Regions from separate parts of the Butyrivibrio sp. AD3002 genome, predicted to be linked through region 2. Evidence: a T-box and tRNA genes for the amino acid it is inferred to sense, from the RefSeq annotation. Region 2 holds a T-box; the other holds one or more tRNA genes.
The links. The T-box of region 2 lies ahead of ileS (isoleucine--tRNA ligase). A T-box ahead of a tRNA ligase gene usually reads a tRNA of that ligase, here a tRNA-Ile.
Positions count from the first base shown of each region.

Region 1: it encodes a tRNA-Ile, which carries the amino acid that the T-box ahead of ileS (isoleucine--tRNA ligase) is inferred to sense. The anticodon was not compared.

Region 1 is NZ_ATVV01000024.1:22,589-30,497, reverse strand. Features, by position in the region: gene G596_RS0115275 (hypothetical protein) at 1-128, opposite strand, end outside; gene G596_RS0115265 (WYL domain-containing protein) at 585-1,571, opposite strand; tRNA gene G596_RS0115260 (tRNA-Ile) at 1,809-1,872, shown strand; gene G596_RS0115255 (DUF2828 family protein) at 2,061-3,518, shown strand; gene G596_RS0115250 (RNA-splicing ligase RtcB) at 3,588-4,805, shown strand; gene G596_RS0115245 (leucine-rich repeat protein) at 4,958-6,748, shown strand; gene G596_RS0115240 (nitroreductase family protein) at 7,360-7,872, shown strand.
Region 2 is NZ_ATVV01000007.1:2,556-10,464, reverse strand. Features, by position in the region: gene G596_RS0106605 (ABC transporter permease) at 1-213, shown strand, start outside; gene G596_RS0106600 (ABC transporter permease) at 218-1,162, shown strand; gene G596_RS0106595 (cytidine deaminase) at 1,229-1,663, shown strand; gene deoC (deoxyribose-phosphate aldolase) at 1,681-2,340, shown strand; gene ileS (isoleucine--tRNA ligase) at 2,449-5,640, opposite strand; T-box leader at 5,677-5,901, opposite strand; gene G596_RS0106580 (hypothetical protein) at 5,962-7,482, opposite strand; gene G596_RS0106575 (phosphatase PAP2 family protein) at 7,497-7,909, opposite strand, start outside.

The DNA of each region.
Region 1 (7,909 bases), on a different contig from region 2:
GCAGGCGTTTCTGTCTGAGCCGCGGATGTTTCTGCTGCAATAACGGTGAAGTTTGTTAATCCGATTACTGAAAATAGACACAGCATAGCTGTGGTGAAACATAAAAGATTTCTCTTGATTTTGTTCATTCCTCGCTCCCCTTATAAAATTTTCATACCCTCGGACTCTTATACTACATAAAAACTGTGAAATGTGGAATGTGGAAGGAAAAAGGTAAATCTTCCGAAGGAAAATTGCTAAGTGGATTTATGCAGAAATCATGGGTTACCAAGATAACATAAATAATGCATAGATCTGGGTATGGAAAAGATTTTTTGATGCCAAGAAAAAGTGAAAATGAAGAATATCTTGGTAGTGACTACTTCATGAGCAACCAAGATAATAAGAATAATACAAAAATCTTGGTACGAAAAAGAATTTTTGCTACCAAGATAAAGTGGAAAAAAGAAATATCTTGGTAGAGCTGCTTCCAAGCACTACCAAGATATAAAGAATAGTCAACATATATTGGTACAACAAGTTTTGAACACTACCAAGAAAACAAGAAAAGCAATCGTATCTTGGCACAACAAGCTATAAACTCCTCACCTACTATATTCCCTCAGCCCATAATAATAGAACTTCCTGATCTTCTCCTTCAGGGATTCCGGCTCGATTACGATGGCGTCGCGGCCGAAACGCTTGAAGTACTCCTCAAGCTGGAGCTCGGGCCAATCAAAGTAATAGAGGTCGCCTTCAATCTTGGAGACAAGTGGGCGGTTCTTGGTGATTGCCTTGAACTTTCTGACGCCGTAGGGGTTGAGACGGACGACAGCCTGCACGGTAAGACCCACGGAATGAGGGCTGCGGAGGGCCTTTTCCCGAAGCTCTTCCTGAATGTCAGGATTAACAGCAAAAGTATCGGAGGTCACAAAGACACTTCTAAGTCTGGAGATGCGGAAAGTCCTGGGCTTTTTGGCGCGCCTGTCAAAGCACAGTAAATAGTTGCACTGCTCCTCCTTGGAAGGCGCAATGATATAGGGCTCAACATAGTAAGCCTTGTTGTCGCCTGAGGTTGTGGTCGTGAAAGAGAGGACCCTGTGCTCCTTCAGTGCCCGTGAAATATCCTCATAGCTATCTTTGAAAATGATGGCTTCTCGCTCGCTTCGCGGAATGGACAAGTAAGCATTGAACATGTCCTTGAGGTACTGCGAGAGAGAAGTTTCTGCCAGCATATTGTTCTCGATTATCTTCAGAATTTCATAAGAAGACCCGCTCACAGTCAGGGTGAGCGCGGAGTTTTTGCCTCTCTGGAGGTGATCGGCCTTGATATATGTGCTCACGATCTTATCTGCAAGAAAAGCTGCATCCTTCTTACTAATAGAAGAAAGCTCGCTCAGATCCTGCATAATATTCGCGAGCAGTGAGTCGCTGTCGTGCCTATACTGATCAAAGTAGTTCACAATCAGCGTCTTGAGAAAAGCGTTGAGATTCACGCTTTCGTCATTCTTGGTGAACTCGAAGAGTTCAGCGTCATTTATAAGTCTTGATTTTGTATCCTCTGAAAGATAGATTTTATACTTTTCTGTCATATTGCGCCTCTTTTATGGGGATGTATATTACATCATAAAAAACATATTTAAACCATTTATAACATTATATTGGGGTCGCAGAAAAGAGTCAAACTGCATCTTTTTATCTCCAATACACTGCGCTATGATTAAGTCACAACGAAGACAAAGCCAAGTCACAAGCGGCCTGGCGAGTCACAAAGTCAAGTCACAACAGGCCTGGCGAGTTACAAAGACACAGACAGCAACTAACTTACAGGATAGCTAAGAGGTGAAGCACCGGATGAATAATCCGTGATCGCGGGTTCAAATCCCGCTCCAGCCCGGAAGGGTGTATGTGTCTTGAAAAAAGAAGATACTAACAGCAATTAACTAGGGACGCGTTGAAAAGTCAGCTGTAGCATGATTTAGGCATTGCGGGGTAAGAGCCCGCGGCGCGTAAAAAACAGTATCTTGAAAAGCGGCTCATGGAAGCTACAGATCTGTGAGCAACAACAGGAGGAAACCAACATGTTATCATTCTTAAAGAAAGAAGCAAACATCACATATACAGAGAACGGCGCAGTTACCTATGTTTCAACACAGTCCGACTGCCTTGATCTTTTCGCAACAATAGGCGCGCTCAGAAGAGCTTCCGAGGAAGACATCATCACCAGATTCGTGAAGGCGTACGCTGAGGATGCGGACCTTGCGATGAAAATGCTCTTCTTTGCAAGAGACATCAGAGGCGGCCTCGGTGAGAGACGAGTTTTCAAGGTAATCCTTAAGTACCTCGCCGCTACAGAGCCTGAGTCTGTGAAAAAGAACATCGCGAACGTTGCGGAGTACGGCAGATACGACGATCTTCTTGCGCTCATGGACACACCTGTGGAAAAAGAAGTCATGAACTACATAGAGCAAACACTTCGCTCAGATATGAACGCCACCACTGACATCTCTCTCTTGGCAAAATGGCTCCCTTCCATCAACGCAAGCAACAAGGAAGCCATAAGAAATGCAAAGAAGATCGCGAAGGCCCTTGGCATGACTGACTCCGAGTACCGCAGAACCCTGTCGGCACTCAGAGCGCAGATCAAGATCATAGAGAACAACCTCCGTGAGAAGGACTACACCTTTGACTACGAGAAGCAGCCCTCCAAGGCGCTCTACAAGTACAGACAGGCCTTCATCAGGAATGACGGCGAGAGATATCAGGCTTTCATAAATAGAGCGCAGGCAGACCCTTCAGTCATGAATACAGGCGCGCTCACACCTTATGATGTAATCGCACCCGTGATAGACAGAAGAGGTAAAAACTTCAGCGTGGAAGAGAGACAGGCGATGAACGCTACCTGGAACGCGCTCCCGAACTTTGCGGGCGCGGAGAACTCCCTCGTAGTTGCCGACGGCTCGGGCTCAATGTACGGCTGGGACAATCCCACGCCGGCAGCAGTTGCGCAGTCACTTGGCATCTATTTTGCAGAGAAAAATACAGGCGCTTTTCATAATCACTTCATCACCTTCTCGGCGAACCCGAGACTCGTGGAGATCAAGGGATGCGACATAGTGGAAAAAGTCCGCTACTGCATGCGGTTCAACGAAGTCAGCAACACTGACATCGAAAAGACCTTCATGCTAATCTTAAGAACTGCCGTAAACAACAAACTCACGCAAGCTGACATGCCGGAGAAACTCTACATCATCTCCGACATGGAGTTCGACTACTGTGCTAATAATTCCGGAATGACCAATTTTGAGAACGCGAAGGCGCAGTTTGCAAGATACGGCTTCAAGCTTCCCCAGATAGTTTTCTGGAACGTGTCGAGCCGCAATCAGCAGCAGCCTGTAAAAATGAATGACCGCGGCGTGGCGCTTGTATCAGGTTGCAATCCGCAGATCTTTTCAATGTTAAAAGACGGCGATTTGGAACCCTACAAATTCATGATGAGCGTTCTTTCATCGAAAAGGTATGAAAGAATAGCCGCATAGCCGGGACCCAAAAAAGAAAACAGCCGGGAGCGTGCAATACTCCCGGCTCTGACAAAAAGGAAAAAACCAATGAACACAATAGAGATCAAAGGAAAAGTAAACACTGCTCTTTGCTTCGCTAAGGTGATCGAGGACGAGGCAATCGAGCAGATAAGAAGAATGTGCGACTACCCCATGACCGAGGGCTCCAAGATCAGAATCATGCCCGACGTCCATGCCGGGAAGGGCTGCACAATCGGAACCACCATGACCATCACAGACAAGGCCGTGCCCAACGTCGTGGGCGTGGATTTGGGCTGTGGCATGTACACAGTTAATCTCGGAAAACAGAACATCGACCTTGAGAAGCTTGATATGGCGGCTTTTACCGTGCCTTCAGGAAGAGAGGTCTGGGAGGGCAGAGTCGAGAAATTCGACTTAACCGAGCTTCGCTGCTACAGACAGCTGAAAGACACCAAGCGTCTCGAGAGATCCCTCGGGACACTCGGCGGCGGTAACCACTTCATCGAGGTGGACAGAGCTGCCGATGGGACTCAGTACCTCATAATCCATTCGGGCTCCAGAAACTTAGGAAAACAGGTTGCTGAGCTCTATCAGACACTCGCCGTGGACCTTGCAAAAGGTATAGGAGATTATCTCGAGGCAAGAGATGAACTCATCAGAACCTACAAGGACCAGGGCAGAAGAGGCGAGATCCAGGCTGCACTTAAAGAGCTCTACCATAAAAAGTATGTCGAGTTTCCGTCAACCATGCCCGAGGACCTTTGCTACTTATCGGGAAAATACCTTGAGGACTACCTTCACGATGTGGAGATATGCCAGAGATTTGCCAAGAGAAACCGCGAGAAAATGGCCGAGATTTTACTTGAGAAATCAGGTCTGTCAGGCGGGGAGTCTTTTCACACGATACATAACTACATCGACACCGACGAGATGATCCTAAGAAAAGGCTCAATCGCAGCCCACAAAGGAGAGAAGGTTCTGATCCCCATCAACATGAGAGACGGATCCGTGCTTGCGATCGGCAAGGGTAACCCTGAGTGGAACTACTCCGCACCCCACGGCGCAGGAAGAATCATGTCCAGAACCGCTGCGAAGAACAACCTCTCCATGGAGGAGTACAAGGAGTCAATGAAGGGAATTTTCACATCATCCGTCTGCGAGGCGACAATCGATGAGGCCCCCATGGCCTACAAATCCCTTGACGACATCATCGACGTGATAGGGGAGTCGGTGGAGATCGTGGACGTCATGAAGCCGATCTACAACTTCAAGGCCTCAAACTGATATGTGCATAAGCCGTGAAAACTGAATAATGAACAATATAGGCTAAGCAATTTTGTTAATTGTTTAGCCTATTTTTCTGATGCCGGCGTAATTTATAATTGTTTTTGTAGCGTTAAGTCATGATTCTTTTTGTGACATTGGGGGAAATAAATATGAAGAAAAAGAGACGTCTGGTTTCTATTGTTTGCGCTGCCGTTCTGGCACTTTCAGGCCCTGGGGTTCTAGGGGCCGGAGATTTCACTTTGACTGCTCATGCAGAAGAGGAAGATCCGTACGAAATAGGTTTTTCTGATTATACTATTGGAATTGCGAATGAATTTGGCGAGATAATTGATGAAGATACTATCTGTGATGGAGAAGGCCCCACTTATTCTGCAGTGTTTATGGATGAGGAGCTTGAAAATACCGTTTCGGATCCTGAGTATGAGTGGACACTTAGCAAGGACATACAAAAATATCTGTATATAGATGGTTCTGCTACCGGGGACACCATAGCTATTGCTACAAAGGAAGATGCTTTGCGGCAGCTTGGCGGCGAGGTATGTGCGTACGGAGAGCTGACGCTGACTGTATATAGTGATGATCTGGAAGAGCCCCTGGTGAGGGAAATTTCAATTAATTTTGCATTAGACGCGGAGTTCTATATTGCTGACGCGTGCCGAGTAAGCACAGAATTTCCGACACGCACTGTAAAAATGGAAGTTTCTGACAACATAGATCCAGACATGATTTCCTGGGATCTTTCCGGAGATTATGCAGATGACATTTTTTCTGTGAGCAAAACAGGTAAGGATATTACTGTAAAGCTGATGGATGACGCTGCAAACATTGTTGCTGAGAATGGCCTTGATAACGATGATTGCGGTTATCCACTTTATGCGGCAGATATGGAATTTTATTTGGAATCAAAGACCGGAAAGACAATGATGAACCTTCGCACTATGACTCTTGAATTTTATCTGGAGGATTTGTATGAAGTAACCTACTCTCCGGAGGAATTGTACTTTGTCAGAGGTGTTGCCGCAGAGAAGACAATTACGGCAAATATCAAGAACGCCGGCTCCAAGAACATAACTTACAAATGGTCACTGGATGGGTATGATCCGGAATCTGAGAAATGCTTTAAGATAACTCAGACTAATTCCAAAACCGTAAAGGTGAAATATAACGGCTATGCTTCAGAAGATGATTGGTTTGCTTTGCTTCTTGATATTGAAGTAAACGGCAAGCCGAAACCGCTATCCAAGGATACTGGAATCAACCTTTCTGATACGGAAGAAAAACCTAATAACAACGAGGAAGAATCGGGCTCCGGAAATAACGGCGAGTCCGGCTCAGGAAATGGAAAAGAGTCCGGTTCAGGAAATAGCGGCGAGTCAGGTTCAGCCAATGGAGGCAAGCAGGAGAATCCGCCTACCGTTCAACAGAACGAAAACCAGAACAATGACCAGGCTAAGAAACCCAAAGATATAGGCACACTGATTGAAGTTGCCGGCATGAATAATTACAAGTTTGTAGTTACTTCCAATACTGAAGGCGCTGCAACAGTAGCTTTCGCGGGATTAAAAAATAATAAGAAGGACAAAAAGCTCACAATTCCGGCAACTATAACGGATGAAAACGGCATTATGTATACAGTAACATCTATATCCGCTAAAGCCCTTAACGCTAATAAGAAAATCACTAAGGTCGTAATTCCGGAAACAGTAACTCTCATTGGCAAAAAGGCCTTTTACCAGTGCTCAAAACTTGGCACAATAATCATTAAATCAGAGAATCTTACCATAAGGGACAAGGCCTTCGGAAAAATTAAGAAAGGTGCAACCATCACTATATACGCAAGCAAGAAGTTGAAGTTTAACAGAATGGTGAAAAAGATAAAAAAGGCCGGAGCCAAGAGTGCTGAATTCAAATACGAGAAAATTATTGAGTGTTATAAATAAATACGATTGCATTGGAAGGGGCCCTTTCTATTTTTTTGCAGGCGTAGTTCCTGGCTTCTTACTAATTATCTTGGTATTGGAAATGGTAATAGTAATGGAATTGCTGTATATGCCAAGATAATTCTTATTTTTGTTTTTTCTTGGTAATGAATTGCTATTTCGGAACCAATAAATTTTGCCTTAAGCGAATATCTTGGTTGTGGTCTAAATAAGCTGTACCAAAATATTTCTTGTTTTAGATTTATCTTGGCAATAAAATAGCTTTTTTGTGCCAAGATATTCTTGCTTTCACAAATATATTGGTAGAACTTGGATCAAGTCATACCAAGATATATCGTGCTTTAGATTTATCTTGGTAATGAAATGACTTTTTTGAACCAAGAAATATTATTTTTCACGAGTATCTAGGTATAGCCCATAACAAGCTGAACCAAGATATTTCTTGCTTGAGCTATATCTTGGCATTTGGACGTGCAAGGAGTTCATAGTTGAATTCGATACTTGAAAAATGATTACAGAGTGATACAATTACATTGTGCAAAATATAATACAATTGTATCTTTTTATGCCTACCATTGGCGGGCCAAAGCAAGCGAAAGGGGAATTATTAAATGGAATTCAGTGATGTAGTAAAGAATCGTTATTCATGTAAAAAGTACGATACCAGAAAAGTTGACAGAGCTAGACTTAATACAATTCTTGAAGCAGGACGACTTGCTCCCACAGCAAAGAACCTGCAGGAACAGCATGTATATGTAATCGAGTCGGAGGAGTATCTTGCTAAAATTGATAAGGCTACTCCTTGTCGATACGGTGCACCGACAGTTCTTGTTGTAGCATTTGACAAAAAGAATGTATTCACATATCCCGGAGGAAAGAGAGATTCCGGAATTGAGGACGCGTCCATCGTGGCAACGCACCTTATGCTCGCTGCAGCAAATGAAGGCGTCGACAGCTGCTGGCTCAATTTCTTTGATCCTGATGAGCTGGCAAAAGACCTCGGCCTTCCGGAGAACGAAGAGATTCTGATGCTACTTGATCTCGGATACGCTGCTGAAGGCGCCGGCCCGCTCGATAACCATAACAGCAGAAAAGAATTGTCAGAGACAGTTACATATATGTAAGGTAGAATGTATGCTACTGTGCATGCTTGAGAGTATA
Region 2 (7,909 bases):
TTCCTCGGCGGTCTTCATCCTATAGGAACAATATTTGCCGGTCTGTTCGTAACCTATATAACTCAGGGCGGACAGTATCTTAATACAAATTATTACAACCCTCAGGTTGCAGATCTGATGATAGCAATAATCATTTACCTGTGCGGCTTCGTACTGTTCTTCAAGACAATACTCAATAAGCCCGCAAAAAAGACTAGCAAGAAGGAGGTGTAAGGATATGGCATTACTTATTCAGTACACACTTATATTCTCCGCCGTTTTGATTCTTGTTGCTCTTGGCGGTATGTTCTCAGAACGAAGCGGTATAATCAACCTGGGTCTTGAGGGTATCATGGTATTCGGTGCCATGGCAGGTGCTATGGTAATGGTGCTTCTCCCTTCCGATGCATCGAAGTTCACCATAATATCACTTACCCTTATCGCCGCTGCATTAGCCGGCATGGTTTCATCACTGCTTATAGCTGTCGCTTGTATTAACTTTAATGCGGACCAGACTCTTATCGGTACAGCGCTTAACATGCTTGCTACAGCCGCTGCAACAGTTATTATCAAGGCATTTAATACTGCAAGATCAAACGGTTCTGATTTCTCAGCAAAACTTGACTATGTAAGAGGACATGATGCCTTCATGTTTAGCATTGGACCTTTGCAGCTATCATGGTTTGTTGTTGTAGCCGCATTACTTCTTGTAATTGCTATAGTTGTCTTTTACAAGACCAAGTTTGCGTTAAGACTTCGTGCCTGCGGTGAGCATCCTCATGCAGCAGATTCAGTTGGTATTAATGTATACAAAATGAGATATGCCGGTGTAATCATTTCCGGATTCCTTGCAGGAATCGGCGGTATCATCTACATCGCTGCCGCTAACTCAACCTGGCATTTTGATTACGGTGTTGCAGGTGCCGGCTTCCTTTCTCTTGCGGTTATGATCTTTGGTCAATGGAAGCCCGAGAGAATAGCATGGTCAGCAATTCTGTTTGCTGTTTTCAGATCCTTATCAAACGTATACATGGGTATCGGTTTCCTGCACGCACTTCCGATTTCAGGAACAGTTTATAACATTATGCCTTACGTGATTTCACTGCTCGTTCTTGCATTTACTTCCAAGAACTCCAGAGCTCCTAAGGCTGAAGGTATCCCTTACGATAAGGGACAGCGCTGATGCCAGCTGTTATGTCCCAATAATTTAGGGATGTGACATTAAATAACATAATGCAGAGGTACTGACATGACACATGAAGACCTTATCTCAAAGGCTCTTGAGGCCAGAAAAATGGCCTATACACCCTATTCGCACCACGCCGTAGGTGCCGCCCTCCTTACGAAGGACGGAAAGGTTTATCTTGGCTGTAACATTGAAAATGCTGCATACACACCAACTAATTGCGCAGAAAGAACAGCACTGTTCAAAGCAGTAAGTGAAGGAGAGCGGGATTTTACAGCAATCGCTATTGTAGGTGGTCCCGATAATCAGGAAGAACTTCCGATCTGCGCTCCCTGCGGAGTATGCAGACAGGCGCTCAATGAATTTGTTGATCCCGAGACCTTTGAGGTAATACTTGGTACAAACGATCCAAAAAACTACAAAATATTCAAGCTTGCTGAATTACTGCCCCTGGGCTTTGGTCCTAAAAATATGAGTTTTTTGAAGGATTATCAATAAAGAAAGAAGGATATGAAATGGATATCAAAACAATTTTAAATCACTGTGATCACACACTTTTAAAGCAGGAAGCAACCTGGGATCAGATAAAAGAGATTGCTGATGACGGCATGAAATACGAGACAGCTTCTATCTGCATTCCTCCCTGCTACATCAAGCGCGTTCATGACTACACAAACGGAAAGCTCAATATCTGCACAGTTATCGGTTTCCCCAACGGAAACATGACAACCGAGACAAAGGTATTCGAGACAAAGGATGCTATTGAAAAAGGCGCAAATGAGATCGATATGGTTATCAATATCGGTGAACTTAAAGCTAAGAATTATGACTATGTTCTGAATGAAATCAAGGCAATCAAAGCTGCCTGCGGTGACCACATCCTTAAAGTTATCATCGAGACCTGCCTCCTTACAGATGAAGAAAAGATTAAGATGTGCGAGCTTGTTACAGAGGCTAAGGCTGATTACATCAAGACTTCCACTGGCTTCTCTACTGCAGGTGCTACATTTGATGACATCGCACTCTTTGCCAAGCATGTTGGTCCTGACGTAAAAATGAAGGCTGCAGGCGGAATTGGAAGTATTGCTGATGCTGAAAAGTTCATGGAGCTTGGCGCTGACAGACTTGGAACCAGCAGAATCGTTAAGATTGTAAAGGACGAAAACCTGATATAATAACCCGACATAAAAAAGCCCCCCGACGGTGTAATTCCCACAAAAAGCTCGTTGCAAAATACGCATAATCGCTTTTTGTGGAAACCACACTGCCGGGGGCTTTTTTATTTACAGTTTCTCAACACCGATAGTTACTTTCTCGCCGTTGATATCCCATTCTTTAGCGTTTGCTACATCATTGTCATATACGATTTCAGTAGCAAGAACCTTGGTTGAAATAGAATCAGCATTATCCTTAACGATCTGAGCAATCTTGTCATTACCGTTTACAGACAGCTTGATGTGATCCATAACTTCAAAGCCTGAATCCTTACGCATTGTCTGAACCTTACTGATAACCTCATACATGAAGCCCTCGTTAAGAAGCTCCTCTGAAAGATTGGTATCAAGAACTACTGTGATGCCATGATCCTCTGTACTCTCGAAGCCTTCCTTCTGAGCCATATCGATGAGGAGATCTTCCTCAGTAAGCTCAACTGCTGTTCCGTTAACTTCAAATTTAAGAGCTCCGTTAGCCTTAAGCTCATCCATTGCATTATTTCCGTCGAGTGATCCCAAATACTCCTTAATTCCGCCGAGTACCTTACCGTATTTAGGTCCTACTGTCTTAAGCTGAGGCTTGAAGGTGTATGTTGTGAAATCTCTTACATCATCCGCAAAGACTACCTTCTTAACATTCAGCTCATCCTCGATGATCTCCTGATAGAACTCAGAAACTGTCTTCTCAGCCTTAACATACATCTGTCCGATAGGCTGACGGTTCTTGATTGCAGCTGCATTTCTGCAAGCACGGCCAAGAACTACGATCTGAAGTACTTCATCCATGTTCTCCTCGAGTTCCTTATCGATGAAGCTGCTGTCAACCTCAGGGAAATCGCAGAGATGGATTGACTCAGGAGCTGAAGCATCACTTGTTCTTACAAGGTTCTGGTAAATAGACTCTGTCATGAAAGGAACCATGGGAGCTGCTGCCTTACATACGTTTACAAGTGCTGTGTAAAGAGTCATGTAAGCAGAAATCTTATCCTGCTCCATTCCCTTAGCCCAGAAACGCTCACGGCATCTTCTTACATACCAGTTGGAAAGATCATCAACAAATGCATCAAGTGCCTTTCCTGCTTCAGGAATTCTGTAATTCTCAAGGTTCTTATCAACCTCACCGATCATGGTGTTCATCTTGGAAAGAATCCACTTATCCATTACAGTGAGCTTGTCCTTCTCAAGTGTGTACTTGGAAGCATCAAATCCGTCGATATTTGCATAAAGCACGAAGAATGCATAGGTATTCCAAAGTGTTCCGAGGAACTTTCTCTGTCCTTCCTGAACTGTCTTACCTGCGAATCTTGAAGGAAGCCAGGGAGCAGAGTTTGTATAGAAGTACCATCTGATTGCATCTGCGCCGTATTTCTCAAGAGCCTCAAACGGATCAACCGCATTGCCCTTTGACTTACTCATCTTCTGTCCGTTCTCATCCTGCACAAGGCCGAGTACTATAACATTTTTAAATGCAGGCTTATTGAAAAGAAGTGTTGCCTCTGCGTGGAGTGAGTAGAACCAACCTCTTGTCTGGTCTACAGCCTCAGAGATGAACTGAGCAGGGAACTGCTTCTCGAAGAGCTCCTTATTTTCAAAAGGATAGTGGAGCTGAGCGAAAGGCATTGCACCTGAATCGAACCAACAGTCGATAACTTCCTTAACTCTGTGCATCTTCTTGCCGCACTTAGGGCAGGTGATCTCAAACTTATCGATATAAGGCCTGTGAAGCTCTGTAGTCTCAGCAGAAGGATCTCCTGAAAGTTCAGCAAGCTCTTTTCTTGATCCTACTGAAAGCTGGTGGCCACAGTCATCGCACTCCCAGATATTGAGAGGTGTTCCCCAGTATCTGTCACGGGAGATACCCCAGTCCTGAATATTCTCAAGCCAGTCACCGAAACGTCCCTTACCGATTGATTCGGGAACCCAGTTGATCTCCTGGTTGTTTCTGATGAGATCATCCTTAACCTCTGTTACCTTGATAAACCATGAGGAACGTGCAAAGTAAAGAAGGGGTGTATTACATCTCCAGCAGTGAGGATAATCATGCTCCATCTTAGGTGCTGAGAAGAGAAGACTTCTCTTATCGAGATCCTTAAGTACTTCAGGATCCGCACTGATAGCACCCTCATCCATTTCCTTCTGTGTGGGTTTGCAGCGCATTCCGGCAAAAGGTGTCTCAGGCTTAAGCTTACCTTCGCCGTCAACCATCTGTACAAGAGGAGCATCGTATTTTCTTCCGACACGAGCATCATCTTCACCGAATGCAGGAGCGATATGTACGATACCTGTACCATCTGACATCGTTACATAGTTATCGCAGTATATGAAGAACGCCTTCTTGTGCTGTTTGTCTGCTTCATCCTTTGCACACTGGTAAAGAGGCTCGTATTCCTTATACTCGAGGTCAGTACCTACATAAGTCTCAAGAACTTCGTAAGCCTTCTCACCCTCTTCCTTGGCAAGTGATCCAAGTACTGTATCAGCAAGTGCCTCAGCGAGGTAATATGTATAGCCATCTGCTGCCTTAACCTTGATATACTTCTCATCAGGGTTTACGCAAAGACCGATGTTTGAAGGAAGTGTCCAGGGTGTGGTTGTCCATGCAAGGAAATATGCATCCTCATCCTTAACCTTGAAGCGAACAACAGCTGTGCGCTCTTTGAGCACTTTATAGCCCTGTGCAACCTCGTGTGATGAAAGAGGTGTACCACAGCGAGGGCAGTAAGGAACTACCTTGAAGCCCTTGTAAAGAAGACCCTTCTTCCAGATCTCATTAAGAGCCCACCACTCGGACTCGATGAAGTTATCATCATAGGTGATGTAGGGATGATCCATGTCTGCCCAGAAACCAACTGTTCCAGAGAAATCTTCCCACATTCCCTTATATTTCCATACGGATTCCTTACACTTCTTGATGAAGGGCTCCATACCGTATTCTTCAATCTGCTCTTTTCCGTCAAGACCGAGGAGCTTCTCTACCTCAAGCTCAACCGGAAGACCGTGAGTATCCCAGCCTGCCTTACGGGGAACAGTGTAACCCTTCATTGTGCGGTATCTCGGGATCATGTCCTTGATAGCACGTGTGAGCACGTGTCCGATATGCGGCTTACCGTTTGCAGTCGGCGGTCCGTCATAGAACATATACATCTCACCCTTGCTGCGAGTATCTACGCTCTTCTGGAAAATATCCTGATCTTTCCAGAATTTCTCGATCTCTTTTTCACGGGCGACAAAATTCATATCAGTGTCAACCTTCTTATACATTTGAGACTCCTTTCGATTAAAAAAGACCCGTCCTGTAAAAAGGACGAGTCTGAACTCGCTGTACCACCTGTTTACGCATACTCCCCGAATTTACGGTTTTATATGATTCTCCGTAACGGGGAGACTCCGTCATGACTTACTGTAGTTCAGTCATGCAGCTCAGAAGTGATTTTCTATATTCTGTACTTGCACCTGCTCGCACCATCCGCAGGCTCTCTGAAGCTTTCTATAAATATATACTGTCTTCGTCACAGCTTTTTCTATACAATTAAAAAATATTTTATTCATAGTATTAAAAAAAGTCAATAGGATGTATAGATTTTATTCATTATAATAAACGCTTTCCTTTTCATAGAATAAAACTGCCCCGTCTTTATAAGGTGAGCCGTCATGGGGATAAAGAATATCAGGATCGACTGTTATAGGCAAAATCTCGACATTCTGCTCATCACCCGTAAGTCTTCTCGTATTTTCCTGCATAATCTCCCCGTACTGCTGCGCTGTATTATCCTTCAAACTCGTAATCGCCGCGGATGTAAGATACCTTCCGGGAAACAGAATTATCACTCGGATACACGCTGCAACTATCACGAAAACTGTTGCCGCACTTAACGCTCTTACCAGAGTTCTATTATATCCCTGCTCTTTTCTTGCAAAAATCCATCCAGTGAAATAAAACACATTCAGAACTATAAGCAATATGAAAACATAGAAGACCGAATTCGATACCCTGTTAACAGAGAGCTGCTCCTCTATGTACACTTTTGAAATCTCTGAGTTTCCAATATATGCAAAAGGCGAATACAGAGCTGAAATCAGGCAATAACTAAGTACTGTAATCACACCGGGCAAAGGAAACTTAAACTTTACCGCATCCTTTTTCTGCAGCTCCAGAAAAGTTCTCCATATAAGGATTCCTGCGAGAATCGCAAATCCCAGAACTTCAATACTTATATGACGAAGAACAAAATGAAATCCCAGTACAAAAGAATTCCTTACTGTGACAAATACGCTGTTTTTTACGGAGTTTGCCATTGCCATGCGGTTTTTATTACCCGGCGAAAGAAGATTCAGGGCTGTCCCCACAAAATAATTCAGTGAAGGGATAATCGCTCTTTTAATATGTGAGCAGTCCTTGTCACCAGACAGGAGCTGGCTTAACAGCGCAAACAAAACTACCATGATGATAAAAAGAAGTCCGCCAAAAACAGTTATATTATTAACTCCTGCAGCCAGAAATCCCGCAAGAGATGAAAGCACTGTTAATAGCATGGATTTTTCACGAATAAAGGAATTCTTCAGAAGAAGTGCCAGAAAAAGCACAAATAAAGCATGTCCAAAGGTATAATGAACGGCGCTGTTATACCAGGTAAAACCCTCTGCCTTTCCATCCACAAGTTCAACAGTGATAAGAAATGTCAATAAAAACAGCGGATAATTCATCCTGTTTGTTTTTAAGACATCTTTCCCTATCACCTTAAAAAGCGCAAAGTACGATAAAAACATCGCTCCAAGCATAATAAATGCGGTCAGGTGATAGAACTTTGTCTTGAAAACCGCAGGCTGAAGCTCCATCAGAAAACAGGAGGTATACGTCCCCTGCCATCCAAAATATGTATCAAATGTATCTTCAAAAGCTGCCCCTATAGCCTTAAGCACAGAACCTGTATGAACAAATGCCCTATGAGGCAGCGCACCGTAAGTAAAATCATCTGCCCAGGGAAAGGCATACCTTGCAATATAGATAACCGGAACAATAAGTGCCAACATGATTATGGTCAGCAAGCAGCATTTGAATATATATTTTGATTCCGATTCAAAAGTATAATCAGACTCTCTCATTTATATCTCCGGCTTCAGTTTTCTTTTTTCTTAAAGAACTTGAAAAGAATTGGATAAACACCAAGCATCACAAACACAACTATTGTGTACCTGATGAATCTCACCATAAAAGCACCCGTGGTGTTGGATGCAAGAAATTCCTTTGAAAAAGGAAGCTTAAGAGCAGTATTTAGTACCAGATAAACAGCCGCTCCTCCCACAAGCCTTATAATTATTTCAAGCGGTTTTCTTGTCTCTTCAAAATTAACAAATCTTTTCTCAAATTCTATAGCCAGATAAAAGCCGGCCATAACTCCCATAGCTGTATAGTAATCCGATGTTTTGCAATAGAAAAATCCAATTGAAGATACCGCAAAGAATATAAGATTTAACAGTGAGCGTCTCTCTTCCCCGACCTTTTCGTAGATAAGAGGAACGATGAATACAA